Regions from separate parts of the Geodermatophilus sp. SYSU D01106 genome, predicted to be linked through region 2. Evidence: riboswitches for the same ligand, from Rfam matches in the RefSeq annotation. Region 2 holds a riboswitch; the other holds the start of a gene.
What was found. A riboswitch is a leader RNA that binds a small molecule or an ion and turns the genes downstream of it on or off. The one in region 2 is predicted to bind cyclic di-AMP.
Positions count from the first base shown of each region.

Region 1 (9,319 bases), on a different contig from region 2:
AGAGGTACCGGGTGCTGACCACCGACTTCACCGAGGAGAACGGGATGCTCACCCCGAGCCTCAAGCTGAAGCGCTCCGTGGTGGTCAAGGAGTTCGACGCCGAGGTCGAGGCGCTCTACAGCCGCTGACCCCGCCCGCCGCGAGCCCCCTCCCGCACCGCGGGAGGGGGCTCGCGCCGTCCCGGGCCCTCGGGTCCCCGGGACGTGCCGGTCAGGGCTCGAGCAGGGCGGCGAGGTCGGCGGCGATCGTCGTCCACGACCAGCGCCGCTCCACCCACGCGCGGCCGGCGGCGCCCATCGCCCGAGCCCGCGCCGGGTCGTCGAGCAGCGCGGTCACCGCGGCGGCCACCGCCTCCGGGGACCGCGGGTCGCGCACCACGGTGCCCGACTCGCCGTCGAGCACCGCCTCCGGCGCCCCGCCGGACGTGCCGGCCACCACCGGCAGGCCACACGCGGCGGCCTCCAGGTACACCATCCCCAGGCCCTCGACGTCGAGGCCGCCGCGGCGGGTGCGGCAGGGCATGGCGAACACGTCGCCCGCGGCGTAGTGCTCGGGCAGCTGCGCGGGCGGCACCGCGCCGGTCAGCACCACCGCGTCCCCGAGCCCGCTAGCCGCGCGCCGCAGCCGGACCTCGCCGGGACCGCCGCCGACCAGCAGCAGCCGGGCGCCGGGGTGGCGGGCGAGCACCCGCGGCCAGGCGGCCACCAGCACGTCCTGGCCCTTGCGCGGCACCAGGCGGGAGACGCACACGACGACCGGCGCGTCCCCCAGCCCGTACCGGCGGCGGACCGCCGTCCCGTCGGCGGCCGGGGTGAACCGGTCGACGTCGACACCGGGCGACAGCTGCGCGAGCCGCGTCCGCCCCTCGAGCGCCGGCGCCAGGCGGCCGCGGGTGTACCCGCTGATGCAGGTGACGACGTCGAGGCCGCCGGCGATCCGCTGCACCAGCTGCCGGGCGACGGGCAGGGCGACCCAGCCGGTCTCGTGCCCGTGCGTGACGCCCACCAGGCGCCGCGCCCCGGCGGCGCGCAGGCCCGGGGCGAGCAGCCCGAGCGGCGCGGCCGCCCCGAACAGGACGGTGTCGCAGCCGTGCTCGCGGACGAGCGCCGCCGCGGCCCGGGCGGTGGCCGGGGTGGGGAGGAGCATCGACGTCCGCTGCCGGACGACCGGGTAGGGCAGCTGCGCGTCGTACGCCTCCCAGCCCGGCGAGCGCGAGGCGAGCACCACCAGCGACCCCGGCGGGCGGCGCTCGAGCAGCGCGGCGACGAAGGTCTGGATGCCGCCCTGCCGCGGCGGGAAGTCGTTGGTGACGACGAGCGTGCGGCTCACCGGCCGCCCAGTCCGAGCCAGTCCTCCGCCATCGCCACCCGCTGGGCCGTCGTCGGGTGCGAGCCGAAGAACCACTGCCAGGCCGCGGGCGGGCTGGGGTCGGAGAGGTTGGTCTCCCCCAGCCGCTGCTGCATCGCCACGAACGCCGCGGCGTCGCCGGTGAGGTCGAGGGCGTGCAGGTCGGCGCGCGCCTCCACGTGCCGCGAGACGAGGTTCTGCACCGGGGTGGCCGCCAGCGTGCCGACGGCGCTGAGCAGCAGCACCAGCGGCACGACCCGCGGGTCACCGGCGGACCCCGCGCCCGCCCGCCGGAGCAGGGGCGGCCACGACAGCAGCCAGCCGAGCAGCGCCACCGCTCCCGCCGCGCCGAGGGCGCCCATCAGCGTGCCGGTGAGGACGTCGTCGGTGGCCACGTGCCCGAGCTCGTGGGCCACGATCGACTCGATCTCGTCGTCGGGCACGTCGGCGAGCAGCGTGTCGTAGAGGACGACGCGGCGCGTGGAGCCGAACCCGGACACGTAGGCGTTGAGCGACGTCGTCCGGCGGGAGGCGTCGGCCACGAGGACGTCCTCGACCGGCGTGCCGCTCTCCTCGGCGAGCTCCAGGACGTCGGTGCGCAGTTGCCCGGCCGGGAGCGACGCGAAGCTGTTGAACGCCGGCTCGATCACCACCGGGTAGAGGAAGGAGCCGGTGACCACGAGCGCGGCGGCGCCCGCCGACGCCCACGCCCACCAGGTGCGCGGCGCCCACCGGGCCAGGGCGACCAGGGCGAGCAGCCCGAGCGCGGTCAGGCCGGCGTCGATGGCCGTGTTCACGGCGACGTCGCGCAGCCACAGCCCCCACGACCGGGTGGACAGGCCGTAGCGGTGCCGGACCACCTCGCCGTACGCGCTGATCGGCAGCGTGGCCAGCCGCCCGGCGAGCAGCAGGACCACCGTGGCGGCCAGGACGGTCAGCGGCCACCGGCGGCCGTCGGTCCGGCCGAGCGCGCCGACCAGCCGGCTGCCGAGGCGGGTCAGGCCGAACAGGGCGGAGACGGCCAGGCCGAGCAGGAGGTTGGCCAGCGAGGCGGGACGCAGGTCGGCGGCCAGCGCCTCGGCGCGGCGCACCACCTCGGCGGGCAGCCCGGCGTCGTCGCTGACCGGTGTGGCCCCGCCGGGCGGGGGCGGCAGCACGGTCCACGGCGTCCGGACGGCGACCACGACGACGAACGCCGCCCCGAGCACCGCGGCGACGACGAGGGCGGCGCGGCGGGCGGTCCAGCGGCGGGCCGGCGCGGGGCCGGTGCGGTCCTCCTGGCGGGCCCTGCTCACGCCGCCGCCCAGCCCACCCGGCCGATCCTAGGCGGGCGCCGGGACGGTCGGCCCGGGCCCCGGACGCGGCGAGGGCCGGGGACCCGTGCTGGGTCCCCGGCCCTCACCGGCGAGGTGCTGGAACGGCACCCTCCCGGGTCCCGCGCCGAGCTCGCGAGGCGTGGGGAGGAGGGGGTCCTTCGTCAGGCGATGCGGCGCATGGCGGTGATGCCGCCCATCGAGTCGACCGACACGACCTTCACCGGCACGCCGGAGGTGGAGGCGTGCACCATCTGGCCGTTGCCGATGTACATCGAGACGTGGCTGACCGGGCTGTAGTAGAAGATCAGGTCGCCCGGCTGCAGCTGCGACCGCGTGACCGCGGTGCCCATCTGCGACTGCATGCGGCTCGAGTGCGGGAGGCTGATCCCGGCCGCCGCGTAGGCGTACTGGGTCAGGCCCGAGCAGTCGAAGGCGTTCGGCCCGCCGGCGCCCCACACGTAGGGGTCGCCGACCTGCGCCAGCGCGGTCTGCACGGCGGCCTGCGCGGCGCCGCTGCCGCCACCGGCCGCCGCCACCGGGGCGGGCTGCGCCGCCGCGGCCCGACCGGCGGCCTGCGCGACCGGAGCGCTCTCGCCGGTGCTGCCACCGGCCGCCGCGGGAGCCGCGGCCTGCTCGGCCTCGCCGGCCTGCTGGGCGGCCAGGGCGGCCGCCTGCTGGGCGGCGGTCAGCGCGGCGAACTGCGCCTGGTAGTCGGCGATGTCCTCCTCGAGCCGCGCCTCCTGAGCGCTGAGGTCGTCGAGGGTGCGCTGCGCGTCGGCCTCGGCGGCGTCGGCGTCGGACTGCGCCTGCTGGGCGGCCGCGGCAGCCTCCCCGACCTCGGCGAGCACGTCGGTGGTGTGCCCGGCGATCTGGTCGAGGGTGGCCAGCGAGTTGACGAAGTCGTCGGCGGAGTCGCTGGTCATCAGCAGCTCGAGGCCGGCGAAGGTGTCGTTGCCGCCGGTCCACGCGGTGCGGGCGACCTCGCGGATCTGCCCGTCGAGGGCCTGCAGCTGGGCCTGCGCGTCGGCGAGCGCCTGGTCGGCGGCCGCGGCGGCGGCCTGCTGCTGCAGGACGGTCTCGCGGGCCTCGTTGACCTGCTCGGAGACGGCCTCCAGGCGGCGGCCGGCGTCGGCGGCGAGCTCGGCGGCCTGCTCCGGCGTGGTGGCCCGCTCCGGGTCGGCCACGGCGGTGCCGGGCAGGAGCGTCACGGTCAGCGCGGCGGTGGTGCCGACCAGCGCGACGCGGCCGAGGAGACGGCGGCGGGAGGGGCGGTGCGCCCCCGCGACACGGGCGGTGCTGCGGGACGCGGACTGTTCACGGGCATGCCCCAGGGAGGGGCGGGGGGTCGCCACGGGCGGCGGCTCTCCGTTTCTTCCTCAGCTACCGCCTACCGAGTTAGCTGACGGGTTCGGGCTGGGAAGACGTGCCCTATCTCTGGACCCCGGCGGACCGGTGTCCGTGAGAACTCACCCCAGTGCTGCGGTGGGTCCCCGGCTCACCTCGCGCACACCCGGGGGCGGCGTCCGGTGACTCGGCGGTGACCGGCCGAGGTCACCTCGCAGTGGGTGACGACCACCCGGCCGGACGCGGCCACAGTACGGACGTGATGCAGATGTGACAAACGCGGACCCCGGGAACTGTGAGAACACACACGGTGAGCAGTCGCGCCACTCCGGTGCGTGCCCGCCCGGGCCGTCACCTGCGTCTCAGCCGGTGCGGCGGCGCCCACCCGGCCGGGCCTCCCCCGCCGGCCGGTGACGCAGCGGAGGCACCAGGCCGCCGTCGGCCAGGGCGCGCACGGCGCGGCGCTCCACGTCGTCGAGGTCGACCACCACGCCCGCGAGGGGCGCGGCGGCGTCGCCCGTGGCGCGGGCGGTGGCGGCCGGGACCGGCGGCACCGGCAGCAGCACGGGCGCGGTGCCCAGCTCCGCCGGCGGCGCGCCGAGCAGCACGGTGACGACGCAGTCGGCGCAGCCGGTGCCGCGCACGGTGCACGAGTCGCAGTCGATGAGCATGGCGGTGTCCCTCCGGTGCCCCGCCGCGCGCCCGGGAGACCGGGCGACGGACGGGACGGGTCTCCCTGTCGGTTGGCCGGCACGCTAGGGACGGCCACCGACAGTCCGGCTCAGCTGCCCGCGTACTCCCAGTGCCAGGGCTCCTCGCGGCCGTTGCCCGGGTCGGCCCACGTGGGGTGCAGCCAGCCGAAGCGGCCGGCGTTGGCGACCATCCACGCGTACTGCGGGGTGCCGAAGGTGTCGATGCCGCCGCACAGGTCCACGGCCAGGCCCCAGCCGTGGTTGCTGGTGCCGGGCACTGCCGCGAGCGCCGGCTTCTCCCCGTAGAGCCGCACCTGCGAGGCGTAGGTGCGGTAGGAGTCGGTGATGCAGAGCGGCCCGCCGAACGCCGTCGCGTACGCGGCGCTCAGCGCCCGCCAGGCCGCCGCGGCGTCGCAGCGCAGCGCGTGCGAGCCGACGCCGATCGGGCACAGCGCGCTGGGCGGGATCAGGCCGTTGGGGTAGCCGCCCCACGAGCGCCCCCCGACGGAGCTCGGCGGGTAGACCGTGTTGCCGCACTCCACGCGCAGTGCGCCGCCGGTCGGGCCCGGCGGGGCCACCTCCGCGCGCGGGCCGAGGCTCGGCCGGCCGACGTGCAGCACCTGGTCGGCCGGCAACCGGCGGACGACGACCGCGCCGGCCCGCCCGTCGGCGGCCAGCATCGTCTGCCCGTCGAGGGCGATGCCCACGTGCCCGAGTCCCGACTCCGGCGTGCCGAGGAACACCAGGTCGCCGGGCAGCACGTCGGCGAGGTCGACCGGGGTCGTTCCCGCGAACAGCCCCGCCTGGTCGCCGGGCAGGTCGATCCCGGCGTCGCGGTAGACCGTCGACACCAGCGACCCGCAGTCCCAGGAGTCGGGCCCCGCCGTGCCGGGCGCGTACGGCCGGCCGAGGGCGTCCATCGCCGCGGTGACGGCGGCCAGCGTCTCGGCCGGCAGCACCAGCAGCGACGTGGGCTCCCGCGGGGACTGCGCCGCCCCGCGCTGGGCGCCGCCGGCCGCGGCGCCGACCGGCAGCAGCCCGCCGGGCAGCCCGGCCGCGGGGTCGAGCAGCACCGACGCCGGCGGGGCCGCGACCCCGGCCGCCGCGAGCTGGTCGAGGTACGCGCGCCAGTTGGCGGCCGTCTGGCGGTTGACGTCGGCCTGCTGGCGCTGCAGGTCCGACAGCTGCCGGTCGACGTCGCCGAGGGCCACGTCGAGCTCGTCGGTGACCGCCTCCGCGCTCGCCTGCAGCTCGGCCACCTGGCCGGACAGCCGGTCGGCCCGCTTCTGGGCCTCGGCCAGCGCGGCCTCGGCCGCCGTCCGATCGGCCACCGCGGCCCGGCGCTGCTGCTCCGCGGCGGTCACGGTGGCGGCGGTGTGGTCGTCGACGGCCTCGAGGTAGCCGAGGGCGGCGACGACGTCGCCCGGGTCGGCGCCGCTGAGCAGGACCGACAGCGGCGTCAGCGCACCGCCGTCCCGGTAGGCCGCCGAGGCGTAGCGGGCGACGACGGCCTGGTACCGCGCCAGCTCGCCCTCCGCGGCGGCGACGTCGGCACGGGCGGTGTCGGCGTCGGCCTGCGCGGCGGCCAGCGCCTGCTGCGCCGCGGTCACCTCGGCCTGCCGCTGCTGCAGGTCGGCCTGCACCTCGGCGGCGCGCTGCTGCAGCCGGTCCAGTGCCGCGCTGTCGAGGGTGCCGCTGGTGCCGCCGGGCTGGTCGCTGGGCGCCGCGGCGGCGGGGCCGGCGAGCGCGACCGCCAGGACCGCGGCGAGGGCGGCGACGCCGAGCGACGTCGCGCCGCGCCGGGACCGCGCACGCATCGGACCACCCTCACTGGACCGGACCCCCCTGGTCCGCCGGGCGATCGTCGTCCGGGCCGCGTCCGTGCCGCAACCGGTGCGGGCGCGCCTCCCCCGCCCGGGCGAGGACACGCCGGGCGCCGCGCCGGGGAGCCCGTCAGGACCCCCGCCCGGGAGCCGCCCCGGGACCGCCCCCGGGAGCCGCTCCGGGACCGCCTCCGGCAGCACCACCGGGGCCGCCTCCCCGGGACTGTCCGACCCCCGGCCTACCGTCCCGCCGTGCTCTTCCCCGCCAGCGGGGCCGGTTCCCGGCCGCCGCGACACGAGCAGGCACCCGCCCACGGCGACCGCCCGCTCCCCCGCACCCGGCCGGTCCCGCACGAGCCGCTGCCCTACGTGCAGGCGACGATCGACGAGCTCGGGACGCCGCTGGCCGGCGTCACCTTCGTGGTGGTCGACCTCGAGACCACCGGCGGGTCCCCGAAGGACTGCGCGATCACCGAGATCGGCGCGGTGAAGGTGCGCGGCGGGCAGGTGCTCGGGGAGTTCCAGACGCTGGTCGACCCGGGCTGCGAGGTGCCGCCCTACATCAGCGTGCTCACCGGGATCACGACGGCGATGGTGGCCACCGCGCCGCGCATCGACGCGGTCCTGCCGGCCTTCCTCGAGTTCGCCCGCGGCGCCGTCCTCGTCGCGCACAACGCCCCCTTCGACCTCGGGTTCCTCCGGGCCGCCTGCGAGCAGACCGGCACCGCCTGGCCCGCGGCCGCCTCGGTCGACACCGCCGTCCTGGCGCGCCGGCTGCTCAGCCGCGACGAGGTGCCCAACTGCAAGCTGGCCACCCTCGCGCCGTTCTTCTCCGCCACCACCTCGCCGTGCCACCGGGCGCTCGACGACGCCCGCGCGACCGTCGACGTCCTCCACGGCCTGTTCGAACGACTCGGCCCGCTCGGGGTGACGTCGCTGGAGGAGCTGACCGGGCTGACCCGGCAGGTCGACCCGGCGCGCCGCCGCAAGCGCCACCTCGCCGAGACCGTCCCGCACGGCCCCGGCGTCTACGTCTTCCGCGGCCCGCGCGACGAACCGCTCTACGTCGGCACGAGCAACGACCTGCGCACCCGCGTGCGCAGCTACTTCAACTCCAGCGAGCAGCGCAGCCGGATGACCGAGATGGTCGCCCTCGCCACCCGCGTCGACGCCGTCCCGTGCGCGCACGACCTGGAGGCCGCCGTCCGCGAGCTGCGGCTGATCGCCGAGCACAAGCCGCGCTACAACCGCCGGTCCCGCTTCCCCGAGCGGGCGCTGTGGCTGCGGCTGACGGAGGAGCCCTTCCCCCGGCTGTCGGCCGTCCGCCGGACGCGGCCGGGCGCCGGGGTCTTCCTCGGCCCGTTCGCCGACCGGCGCGCCGCCGACATGGCCATGGCCGCCGTCCACGAGGCGCTGCCGCTGCGGCAGTGCACCTCCCGGCTCTCGCCCCGGGTGACCACCAGCGCCTGCGCGCTGTTCGGCATGGGCCGCTGCGGAGGGCCGTGCACGGGCGCGCAGTCGGTCGCGGAGTACGCCCTCGTCGCCGAGGTGCTGCGCGCCGCCGTCGCCGGCGACCCGGGGGCGCTCGTCGGGCCCCTGCTCGAGCGGGTCGACCGGCTGGCCGCCGAGGAGCGCTACGAGGACGCCGCCGTGCTGCGCGACCGGGTCGCCGTGCTGGTGCGCGCCGTCCGCCGCCGGCAGCGGCTGGAGACGCTGGCCGCCGTCCCGGAGTTCGTGCTGGCCCGTCCCGACGGCGCCGGCGGCTGGCACCTGACGGTGGTGCGCCGCGGCAGGCTGGTCGCGGCCGGCGGCGCACCGCGCGCGACGTCGGTGCGCGACGCGCTGGCGCTGCTGCGGGCCACCGCGGAGACCGTGCCGGGCTCGGACGGCGAGCTGGCCGCCTCCGTCGACGAGACCGAGCTGGTGCTGCGCTGGATGGAGAAGCCCGGCACCCGCCTGGTCGAGGTCGACGGCACGCTGGCCTGCGCGGCGCCGGGCACGGGCGGCTTCAGCGGGTTCCTCGCCCGCGTCGAGGCCGGGCGGGCGCTGCGCGACCCGTTCGCCGACGGCCGCCGGCTCGGCACCCGCTCCCGGCCCGACCGCGTCGTCGTCGCCTGAGCGCCCGCGGGGCGGCGCCCCCGCGGCTAGAGTCCGGCAGCGTGATCACCGCCATCGTGATGGTCGACGCCGCCACCGACGCGATCCCTGAGGTGGCGGCCGCGATCGCCGACCTCGACGGCGTCAGCGAGGTCTACTCGACCGCCGGCGAGGTCGACCTGATCGCGATCGTGCGGGTCCGCGAGTTCGAACAGGTCGCCGAGGTGATCGCCGGGCGGATCAACAAGGTCCCCGGCGTCCTCGAGACCGAGACGCACATCGCCTTCCGCGCCTACTCCCGGCACGACCTGGAGGCTGCGTTCTCCGTGGGGCTCGAGAACGCCGACTGAGCCGGCGTCAGGCGCCGGCGGCCGCCCGGCTCACGTCCACCCAGCGCGCCAGCAGCGCCGCCGCCCGGCCGTCGTCGACGGCGGCCGCGGCCCGCCCGAGGCCGGCCGCCAGCACGTCGGGCAGCTCCCCGCCGCGCTCGTCGAAGGCTGCCAGCGCCGCGGCCGCGTTGAGCAGCACCGCGTCGCGCACCGGCCCGCGCTCGCCGTCGAGCACCCGGCGGAACACGTCGGCGTTGTGCGCCGGGTCCCCGCCGCGCAGCGCGTCCGGGCCGGCCGGCGCGATGCCGAGGGCGGCCGGGTCGACCGTCCCCGCCGTCACCGCGCCGTCGCGGGCCACCCACACCCGCGAC
Region 1 is NZ_JBJGYM010000004.1:54,746-64,064, forward strand. It holds gene ACI78R_RS05680 (AMP-dependent synthetase/ligase) at 1-128, shown strand, start outside; gene ACI78R_RS05685 (glycosyltransferase family 4 protein) at 211-1,329, opposite strand; gene ACI78R_RS05690 (M48 family metallopeptidase) at 1,326-2,642, opposite strand; gene ACI78R_RS05695 (C40 family peptidase) at 2,825-3,871, opposite strand; cyclic di-AMP (ydaO/yuaA leader) riboswitch at 4,033-4,210, opposite strand; gene ACI78R_RS05700 (hypothetical protein) at 4,370-4,678, opposite strand; gene ACI78R_RS05705 (NlpC/P60 family protein) at 4,789-6,516, opposite strand; gene ACI78R_RS05710 (DEDD exonuclease domain-containing protein) at 6,775-8,640, shown strand; gene ACI78R_RS05715 (Lrp/AsnC family transcriptional regulator) at 8,682-8,969, shown strand; gene trpD (anthranilate phosphoribosyltransferase) at 8,977-9,319, opposite strand, start outside.
Region 1: linked by a shared signal. The riboswitch ahead of ACI78R_RS05695 (C40 family peptidase) and the one ahead of ACI78R_RS07000 (C40 family peptidase) in region 2 are both predicted to bind cyclic di-AMP.

Region 2 (9,319 bases):
CTACCTCGACCCCGGCCACTTCTCCCGCCGCATCCAGCGCTTGGAGCGCGACGTCGGCGCGCGGCTCGTCGAGCGCACCAGCCGCCGGGTGGCGCTCACCGCGGCCGGCGAGCGGGTCGCCGCGCACGCCCGCACGGTGCTCGCCGCACTCGACCGGCTGCCCGACGCCGCCGCGCCGAGGGAGCCCGACGACGGCGCGCTGCGGGTGGGCGTCCTCGGCTTCGGCGCCGCCGACCGCTGGCCGGCGCTGCGCGACGTCGTCACCGCGGCCGCGCCGGGCGTGCACCTGCTGTTCGAGGACCTCGACATGGACGACCAGTACGACGCCGTCCGCCGCGGCGACCTCGACGTCGGCCTGGTGCAGCACCTCGGCGCCGTCGACGGGCTGGAGTTCCGCACCGTGCTGCGGACGCCGTCGGTCGTCGTCGTGCCGGCCTCCTCCCCGCTGGCTGACGCCCCCCTGCTCACCCGCGACGACGTCGCCGACGAGCCGTGGCTGCGGATGTCCTCGGCGCACCCGCGCTTCCGCGACTGGGTGGGCCCGGCCGGCATGGACGGGCGCGGCAGCGCCGTGCGGCACCCGGCGTCGATCCCCGCGGCCGTCGCGACCACCGGGCGGATCGGCATGCACGGCGCGGCCGCCGCGGCGTTCTTCCCGCGCCCCGACGTCCGGTTCGTGCCGCTCGACGCGCCACCGGTCGAGGTCGCCGTCGTCACCCGGGCCGCCGACCGGCGGCCGGCGGTGGAGTCGTTCCGGCGGGCCGCCGACGCGGTGGCGGCCGGCTGACCGTTGCCGATCCGGCACATGATCCGGCGCCGCGCCGGGTGTGGAGTGGGCGGGCCCACTCCCCGACGCCGCGGAGGCACCCCATGGCCCAGCACCGCACCCTCGTCACCGGTGGCCACGTCGTCTCGATGGACCCCGCCATCGGCGACCTGCCCACCGGGGACGTGCTCATCGAGGACGGCGCGATCGTCGCCGTCGCCCCCTCCCTGCAGGTCGACGACGCCGAGGTGGTCGACGCGACCGGCGGCGTCGTGCTGCCCGGGCTGATCGACACCCACCGGCACACCTGGCAGTCGGTGGTGCGCGGGATCTGCGCCGACTGGACGCTCGGCGACTACTACTTCGGCATCCGGCTGGCCATCTCGCCGGCGATGACCCCGGAGGACGTGCGGGTCGGCCAGCTGCTCGGTGGCGCCGACGCGCTCAACGCCGGGGTGACGACGCTGCTCGACTTCTCGCACACCAACAACACCCCGGCGCACTCCGACGCGGCGGTCGCCGGGATCGTCGAGTCCGGCGTCCGGGCGGCGCACTGCCACGGGTTCTTCGAGAGCCGGCCGGCCGACCCGCAGTTCGGCACCCACGACGACCGCGTGCGCGACCTTCGCCGGCTCGCCGGGCAGCACTTCCCCGACCCGCGTGGGCTGGTCACCCTCGGCGTCTCGCTGAGCGAGGTGTTCGGCCAGCCGTGGCAGCACACGCTCGACGAGCTCGCCGTCGCCCGGGAGCTCGGCGCGCTGGTCGTCAGCCACACCGGCTGCGTGTGGGGCAGCTGCGTGACCGGCGGCATCCGCGAGCTCGACGAGGCCGGCCAGCTGGGGCCCGACATCGTGCACGTGCACTGCAACACGCTCGACGACGACGAGTGGGCGGCGCTGGCCCGCACCGGCGGCAAGGTGTCGATCTCGGTGGAGACCGAGCTGAACATGGGCATGGGCCGGCCGGTGTTCGAGCGGTGCCGGCGGCACGGGATCGCCCCGACCCTGTCGGCCGACGTCATCAGCCTGAACTCCGGCGACCTGTGGCACGAGATGCGCTTCGGCCTCGGCTTCGACCGCTGGGACGCCACGCAGGCGGTCAACCTGGCCGGCCGGATGCCGGAGACCGTGACGACGACGGCCCGCGAGGCGCTCACCTGGACGACGGTCAACGCCGCGGGCGCGATGGGCATGGGCGACCGGATCGGCTCGCTGACGCCGGGCAAGCGCGGCGACGTCGTCGTGGTGGGCGGCGGTTCGTTCGAGATGCACCCGCGGCCGGACGTCGTCGGCTCGCTGGTCTTCCAGACCACGGTCGCCGACGTGCGCACCGTGCTGGTGGACGGCCGGGTGGTGAAGCGCGACGGTGTGCTGGTGGACCACGACCTGGCGGCGCTGGGCCGGCAGGCGGACGAGGTCTGCGACGGCCTGCTGCAGCGGCTGTCCGACGCCGGCGTGACCCTCCCCGGCACCCCGGAGAACGGATGGGACGTCATGGAGCCGCTCTTCCAGGCCAACCGCCCGCAGCCGGCCGTCCGGTGAGCACCGCGATCTCGGCGGCGGCCCTCGAGCAGGTGGCACCGGGCGTCTTCGCCTACGTGCAGCCCGACGGCAGCTGGATGATCAACAACACCGGCGTCGTCACCGGCGACGACGGCGCGGGGCTCATGGTCGACACCACCTCGACCGAGGCACGCAACCGGGCGCTGTTCGCGGCGGTCGCCGGCGTCGCCCCCGGCCGGCTGCGCGCGGTGGTGAACACCCATCACCACGGCGACCACACCTTCGGCAACTGGCTGGTCCCCGAGGGCACGCCGGTGGTCGGGCACGCACACAGCCGGGAGGACCAGCTGGCCAGCGGCCTGCTCGCCGCCCAGGTCCTCACCGGGCCCGACTACGGCCGGCTCGAGGTGCGGCCGCCCGACCTGACGTTCACCGGCGCGATGACGCTGCACCTGGGCGAGCGGGCGGTGGAGCTGCACGCGGTCGGGCCGGCGCACACGCGCGGCGACGTCGTCGCCTGGCTGCCCGCCGAGCGGGTGGTCTTCGCCGGGGACGTCGCCTTCGCGGGCGGCCAGCCCTTCCTCGCCGAGGGCAGCGTGTCCGGGTACCCGCGGGCGGTCGAGGCGCTGCGCGCCCTGGAGCCGGAGGTGCTGGTGCCCGGGCACGGGCCGGTGTGCCGCGGCGCGGAGGTGGCCCGGCTGCTCGACGACCTGGCCGGCTACGCGGCCTTCGTCGACGCGACGGCGCGGGAGGGCCACGCGGCCGGGTGGACACCCCTGGAGACCGCCCGGCGGCGCACGGACAACCCGTACGCGGGGTGGCAGGAGTCCGAGCGGCTGGTGGGCAACCTGCACCGCGCCTACGCCGAGCTGGACGGGCGTCCGCCGGGCGAGCGGCTCCCGCTGGCCGACATCTGGCCGGACATGGTCGAGTTCCACGGCGGCCCGATCGGCTGCCGCGCGTGAGGGAGGAGAGCTGATGCGCTGGGTCACCTACGTCTCGCCGGCCGACGGCGCCGAGCGGGCCGGGCTGCTGCGCGACGGGCGGGTGCACGGGTTCGACGCCGCCCTGGTCGACCTGCTGCCCGACCTCGCCGCGGCGGCCGGGCGCGAACCGGCCGAGGTGCTGCCGGAGGACGGGCTGGTGCTGCGCGCGCCGGTGCCGCGGCCGCCGTCGGTGCGCGACTTCCTGTCCTTCGAGCAGCACGCGCGCAACGCCGCGGCCGCGTTCGGGCGGGAGGTGTCCCCGGTCTGGTTCGAGCAGCCGGTCTTCTACTTCACCAACCCGGCGGCGGTCCGCGGCCCGGGCGAGCCGGTGCCGGTCTCCCCCGGCTCGGCGGCGTTCGACTACGAGGTCGAGGTGGCCGCGGTCGTGGGCCGGGGCGGGTCGGACCTGACGCCGGAGGAGGCCGAGGCGGCGATCGCCGGGTACACGGTGTTCGTCGACTGGAGCGCCCGCGACGTGCAGGGCGTCGAGTCGAAGATCGGCCTCGGCCCGGCGAAGGGCAAGGACGGCGCGACGACGATCGGCCCGGTGCTCGTCACGCCCGACGAGCTGGAGCCGTACCGGTCCGGGCACGGCTACGCGCTGCGGATGAGCGCCTCGGTGGACGGCGTCGAGCAGGGCGGCGGCAGCTGGGCCGACGTCCGCTGGTCGTTCGGGCAGATGCTCGCCTACGCCTCGCGGGGCACGGAGCTGCGGCCGGGCGACGTCGTCGGCAGCGGCACCGTGGGCACCGGCTGCCTGCTCGAGCTGCGGTCGCTGCACGGCGAGGAGCGGCACCCGTGGCTGCGGCCGGGCGTGGAGGTGGCGGTGACGATCGAGCGGATCGGCACGGTGACGGCGCCGGTCGTCGCGGGCACCGACCCCGTTCCGCTGGGGCCGCCGGCGTCGGACTCTTAGGGTCCGCGGCATGGCAGAGCGCGAGGTGCGGACGGTGCTGACCGGCGGCGGGTTCTTCGAGGGGCCGCGCTGGCACGAGGGCACGTGGTGGGTGTCGGACTTCTACCGGCACACGGTGAGCACGGTGACCGCCGACGGGCAGGAGACCGTGCGGTTCGAGGTGCCCGGGCAGCCGTCGGGGCAGGGGTGGCTCCCCGACGGGTCGCTGGTGGTCGTGTCGATGAAGACGCACGAGGTGCTGCGCTGGGACGGGTCGGCGCTGTCGACCTACGCCGACCTGACCGAGCACTGCGGCGGGCACCTCAACGACCTCGTCGTCGGCCCGGGCGGGCACGTGTTCGTCGGCGACTTCGGCTTCGACCTGATGGGCGGCGGCGAGGCGGCGACCGCGTCGCTCAAGCGGATCGACCCCGACGGGACGGTGTCGGTCGCGGCTGAGGGGCTGCAGTTCCCGAACGGGTCGGTGATCACGCCGGACGGCGGCACGCTGGTCGTCGGCGAGACGCTGGGCAACCGGTACACGGCGTTCGACCTCGGCGACGACGGGTCGCTGACCAACCGGCGGGTGTGGGCGTCGCTCGGGCCGGAGGTCACCGGGCGCACCGTGGACGAGGTGCTCGGGCAGCTCGCCGTCGCCCCGGACGGCTGCGCGCTCGACGCCGACGGCTGCATCTGGGCGGCGGACGCCGTCGGCGGGCGGGTGGTCCGGGTGGCCGAGGGCGGCGAGATCGTCGACGCCGTCGCCGCGCCCGAGGGGCTGGGCGTCTACGCCTGCATGCTCGGCGGCGAGGACGGCCGGACGCTGCTCATGTGCGCGGCGCCGGACTTCTACGAGCACAACCGCGCGCCCGTGCGCGAGGCGGTGCTGCTCGCGACCGAGGTCGACGTCCCGCACGCCGGCCGGCCCTGACCGCACCGCGGCCCCGTCCCACCGGGACGGGGCCGCGGCCGGACGTCAGGGGCAGAGCTCGTCGAGCTTGACCGCGCCGAGGTCGATGGCGCCCTCGACGTCCCCGGTGACCCGCTGGCCGGGTGCGATGTTCTGGGTGCAGACCCGCCAGTTGGCGTCGAGGACCTGGTTGCGGCTGCCCAGCAGGTCGTGGGACAGGCTGAGGTAGGCGCCGTTGGTCTGGATCAGGTCCTGGGCGTCCTGCAGCGTCATGCCGACCACGGCGGGCATGAGGAAGTCCACGACCACGGGAGCCGGCGTCACCTCCGGCGTGGGGGCAGGGGCCACCGCGGGCTCGGGGGCGGGCGTCGTCGGGGCGGGCGTGGTCGGGGCCGCCGCGGACGACGTCGCCGGGGCCGACGGGGTGGAGGTGGGCGCGGGGAGGCCGGTCTCGCCGTCGTCCCCGCAGCCGGCGAGGAGGAGGCCCGTGGCGAGCAGGACGGGAAGCGCGCCGAGTCGGCGGCGGGCGGAGGACTGGTTCATGGGGCATTCCGTGGTGGTCGTGCGGACGCGCGCCGGCAGCGCCTCCCGGGGAGGTCGGCGCCGGCGTCGCGGCTAGACGCCGGCGAGCGTCACACGGGGTCGGGTCGCTGTCCGGGACGCCGGGGACCGAGCCGTCTCGGAACTGCAACGGACCGTCGCACCGGCCCCGGACGCACCGCGGCCCCCGTCCCGGGGTGGGACGGGGGCCGCGGGCGGATCAGCGGTCAGTAGGCGCGGCCGCCGGTGCCGCCCTTCTTCTGCTTGGCCTGGAAGTCGCGGACGAACTGCTTGATCTTCGCCTGGTTCTGCGGCTTCTTGAGCTCCTGCACGACCTTCGCGGCCACGCCGGAGGCGATGAGGTTCCTCATCATTCCCATGGGGTGCTCCTCTCTCTCGATCCCCCGTTCCGTGCCCCGTCAACGCGTCCGGCAACCGCCACGTCCCCACGCTCGGAGACCGCCCGTCCGTGGGCGGCTCCTGACACCGCGTGCGGACGCACCGCGCCGTCCTTTCTCGTGGGGCACGGCGTGTCCCCGCGCGTCCGCGGTCGCGCGTCGCGGGCTCCGGAGAGGCATCTGCGGTGGTGGCGGTGGCGTGTCGGATGGGCGGCCGCCGTCAAGTCCACGGTCCGGGACCGGGCGTGGCGCGTCCCTCGGGCGGTTGTGACGGTCCGCGGCCCTCCCTACCGTTCCCGCTGGTCCTGGCCGGGCCCCCGTCACGAACCCGTGTGACACCCGCCGGACCACGCCGAACCGGACGCCGGCAGCCAGCCGCCCTCCGGACCGGGGACCCATCGAGTCCCAGGGGTGAAGCGCGACCTCTCGCGCCGGGCGACTCCCCCGCCCGAACCCGTCAGCTAACCCGGTAGGCGACCGTGGAGAACAGGAGAACCGTCGTCCATGACGACTGCACGCACGCCCCTCGCCCGTCGCTCGTTCCGCGGCATCGCCGTCGCGGCCATCGCCGGAGCCGGCATCGCGCTCTCGCCCCTCCCGGCCTCGGCTGCCGCAGGCGGCGGCGGTGGTGGCGGGGTCGTGGCGGCGGCCCCGGTGGCCGCTCCGAACGGCGTCGCCCAGGCGGCCGTCGACACCGCGCTCGCGCAGCGCGGCGACATGTACCAGTACGGCGCGACCGGTCCCGACCGGTTCGACTGCTCCGGGCTGACCAGCTTCGCCTACCGCGCGGCCGGCGTGGAGATCCCCCGCACCTCGCGGGCCCAGTCGACGTTCGGCACCCCGGTGGCGAAGTCCGACCTCAAGCCCGGCGACCTGGTGTTCTTCTACAGCCCGGTCTCGCACGTGGGCATGTACATCGGCAACGGCCAGATGGTGCACGCCTCCACCGCCGGCAAGCCGGTCGCGGTCGTGAACCTCGACTCGATGACCGGCTACCAGGGCGCCCGCCGGGTCGCCTGACGGACGGACGGCGCCCCGGTCACCGCCGACCGGGGCGCCGTCGTCGGTCCCCAGAGGGCCTTTGTCGCGCTATCGGCCCCTCCCGGGCCCGCTCAGTACGTGACGCCGAGGTGGCGCTCGGCGCAGCGCATGCACAGGCCGGTGTTGTCGTGCACGTGCTCGCGGGCGTTGACCTCGCGGCACACCGGGCACCAGCGGAACGTCCGCCGGCGACGGCGGGCGACCTCCTCCGCGGCCTCGGCCAGCATCGCCCGCTCGTAGACGACCTCGTCGGAGCCGAAGCCGCGCTCGGCCGCGAACTCCCACACCAGGTCGTCGCCCGACCAGCGCGGCTCGGGGCGGGCCAGCGTGAAGCCGAACCCGTCCCAGCCGACGGCGACCTGCACCGGACGCCCGCTCACGAACCAGCGCTCGTGCGGCGGCCCGGCGACCTCAAGCCAGCCGTCCCCCAGCGCCCGCACCAGCACGTCCGCGCCGACGCCGAGCAGGCCCGCGAGCTCCGCGGTGTCAGACACCGGCCAGCTCGGCCAGCCGGCACATCGCGTTGACCTGCCGCAGCTGCTCCGGCGTCCGCACCTGCGCGTCGAGCAGCAGCGGGCTCATCACCACGACCGCCAGCGCCTTCGCCCGCGACACCGCCACGTTGAGCCGGTTGAGGTCGTAGAGGAACGAGACCCCGCGCGGCGCCTCGTCGGCCGAGGTCGACGTCGTCGAGTAGACGACGACCGGCGCCTCCTGCCCCTGGAACCGGTCCACCGTGCCGACCCGCGCACCGTCGGGCAGCAGCGAGCGGATCAGCGCCACCTGGTTGTTGTAGGGGGCGACGACGAGCACGTCGTCCGGGCCGATCGGCCGCTCGGCGCCCTCGGCGTCGACCCAGCCGACGCCCTGCAGCGACCGCCAGACGGCGGCCACCTCGGCGGCCTCCTCCGTGGACGACGCCGAGGCCGGCACCGTGTGCGCCACCGACCGCACCGCCAGCCCGCTGCCGGACACCAGCCCGCCCGGCCGCACGGTGATCCGCTCGCGCAGCGCCGCCGACTCCAGGCGGCCCTCGTACGCCAGGTCCGACACGAACCGCGTCAGCGCCGGGTGCATCCGGTAGGTCGTGTCGAGGAAGATGCCGCGGCCCTCGGGCACGGTCGGGTGCCCCTCGAGCAGGTGCTCCAGCGCCGACAGCCCCGAGTCGCCGGGGTGCACGCCCTGCGAGGGCTGGGCCAGCTGCTGCGGGTCGCCGAGCAGCACCAGCGACTTCCCGGCCCGCGCCACCGCGACCGCGTTGGCCAACGAGAACTGCCCCGCCTCGTCGACGACGAGCACGTCGACGGCCTCGGCCAGGTCAGGCTGGGTCCAGAACCACGCCGTCCCGCCGACGAGCCGCACGTCGCCGTCGACGAGCCGCCGGGCGACGTCCTTGCCGTCCTTCGACCACTCGACGCCGGGCGCGCCGCACGCCTGGTGCTCGTCGCACTTCTGCAGCGCCGGCCGGTCGACGGCCGACAGGACGTTGCCGATGACGGCGTGCGAGGTGGCCGTGACGCCGACCTTCTTGCCGGCGTCGAGCAGCGCGCGGATGAGCATCGACGCCGCCCGGGTCTTGCCGCTGCCGGGCGGGCCCTGGACGGCGAGCACCTCGCCGTCGAGCCGGAGGCCGATCCGGACGACGGCGTCGCCGGCCTGCTCGTCGGGACGGCGGCGGCAGTCGGCCGGCACCCGCCGCTCCAGCAGCGCCTGCCCGAGGCAGGGCGTGCCCGCGAGGACGTCGTCGGCGGTGGCGGTGATCGCTGCGCGCATGCCCTTGTCGTCGAGCGGGCCGCTCGGCCCGAGCCCGCGCGGCGTGGCCGGGGCCTTCGCCGTCTTGACGACGACGCGGCCCTCGGCGGAGTCGAGCGCGACGACGGTGCCGATGCCCGCCCGCTGGTCGACGTCGACCGCCGTGGACCCGACCGACAGCTTCGTGTCCTGCGGCGGGAAGCGGTACTCGTAGAGCTTCGACCGCTTCTCCTGGCCCACCTCGACGGGCGCAGACAGCCGGCCGAGCGCGGTGCCGTCCTCGACGAGCGTGTCGTCGTCCATCTCCTTGCGGGCGAAGAACTCCCACCAGCCGGGGCGGGCCTCGCGGCGGTGCCACTGCACGAGGTCGCCGAGCAGGTCGTGCCCGGCGTCCTTGAGCCGGTCGACCAGCGCCAGCTCGGCGAGCTCGGCGTCGGTGCGCTCGACCGGGCCGGTGGCCTCCGAGAGCAGCGGGCGGTCCTGGCCGCCGAACTCGCGCTCGAGCTCCTCGCGCTGAGTCTCCAGCCAG
Region 2 is NZ_JBJGYM010000005.1:8,828-18,146, forward strand. It holds gene ACI78R_RS06965 (LysR family transcriptional regulator) at 1-787, shown strand, start outside; gene ACI78R_RS06970 (amidohydrolase family protein) at 871-2,307, shown strand; gene ACI78R_RS06975 (MBL fold metallo-hydrolase) at 2,304-3,233, shown strand; gene ACI78R_RS06980 (fumarylacetoacetate hydrolase family protein) at 3,247-4,170, shown strand; gene ACI78R_RS06985 (SMP-30/gluconolactonase/LRE family protein) at 4,181-5,080, shown strand; gene ACI78R_RS06990 (hypothetical protein) at 5,126-5,602, opposite strand; gene ACI78R_RS06995 (hypothetical protein) at 5,827-5,979, opposite strand; cyclic di-AMP (ydaO/yuaA leader) riboswitch at 6,338-6,489, shown strand; gene ACI78R_RS07000 (C40 family peptidase) at 6,502-7,017, shown strand; gene ACI78R_RS07005 (hypothetical protein) at 7,110-7,532, opposite strand; gene ACI78R_RS07010 (TM0106 family RecB-like putative nuclease) at 7,525-9,319, opposite strand, start outside.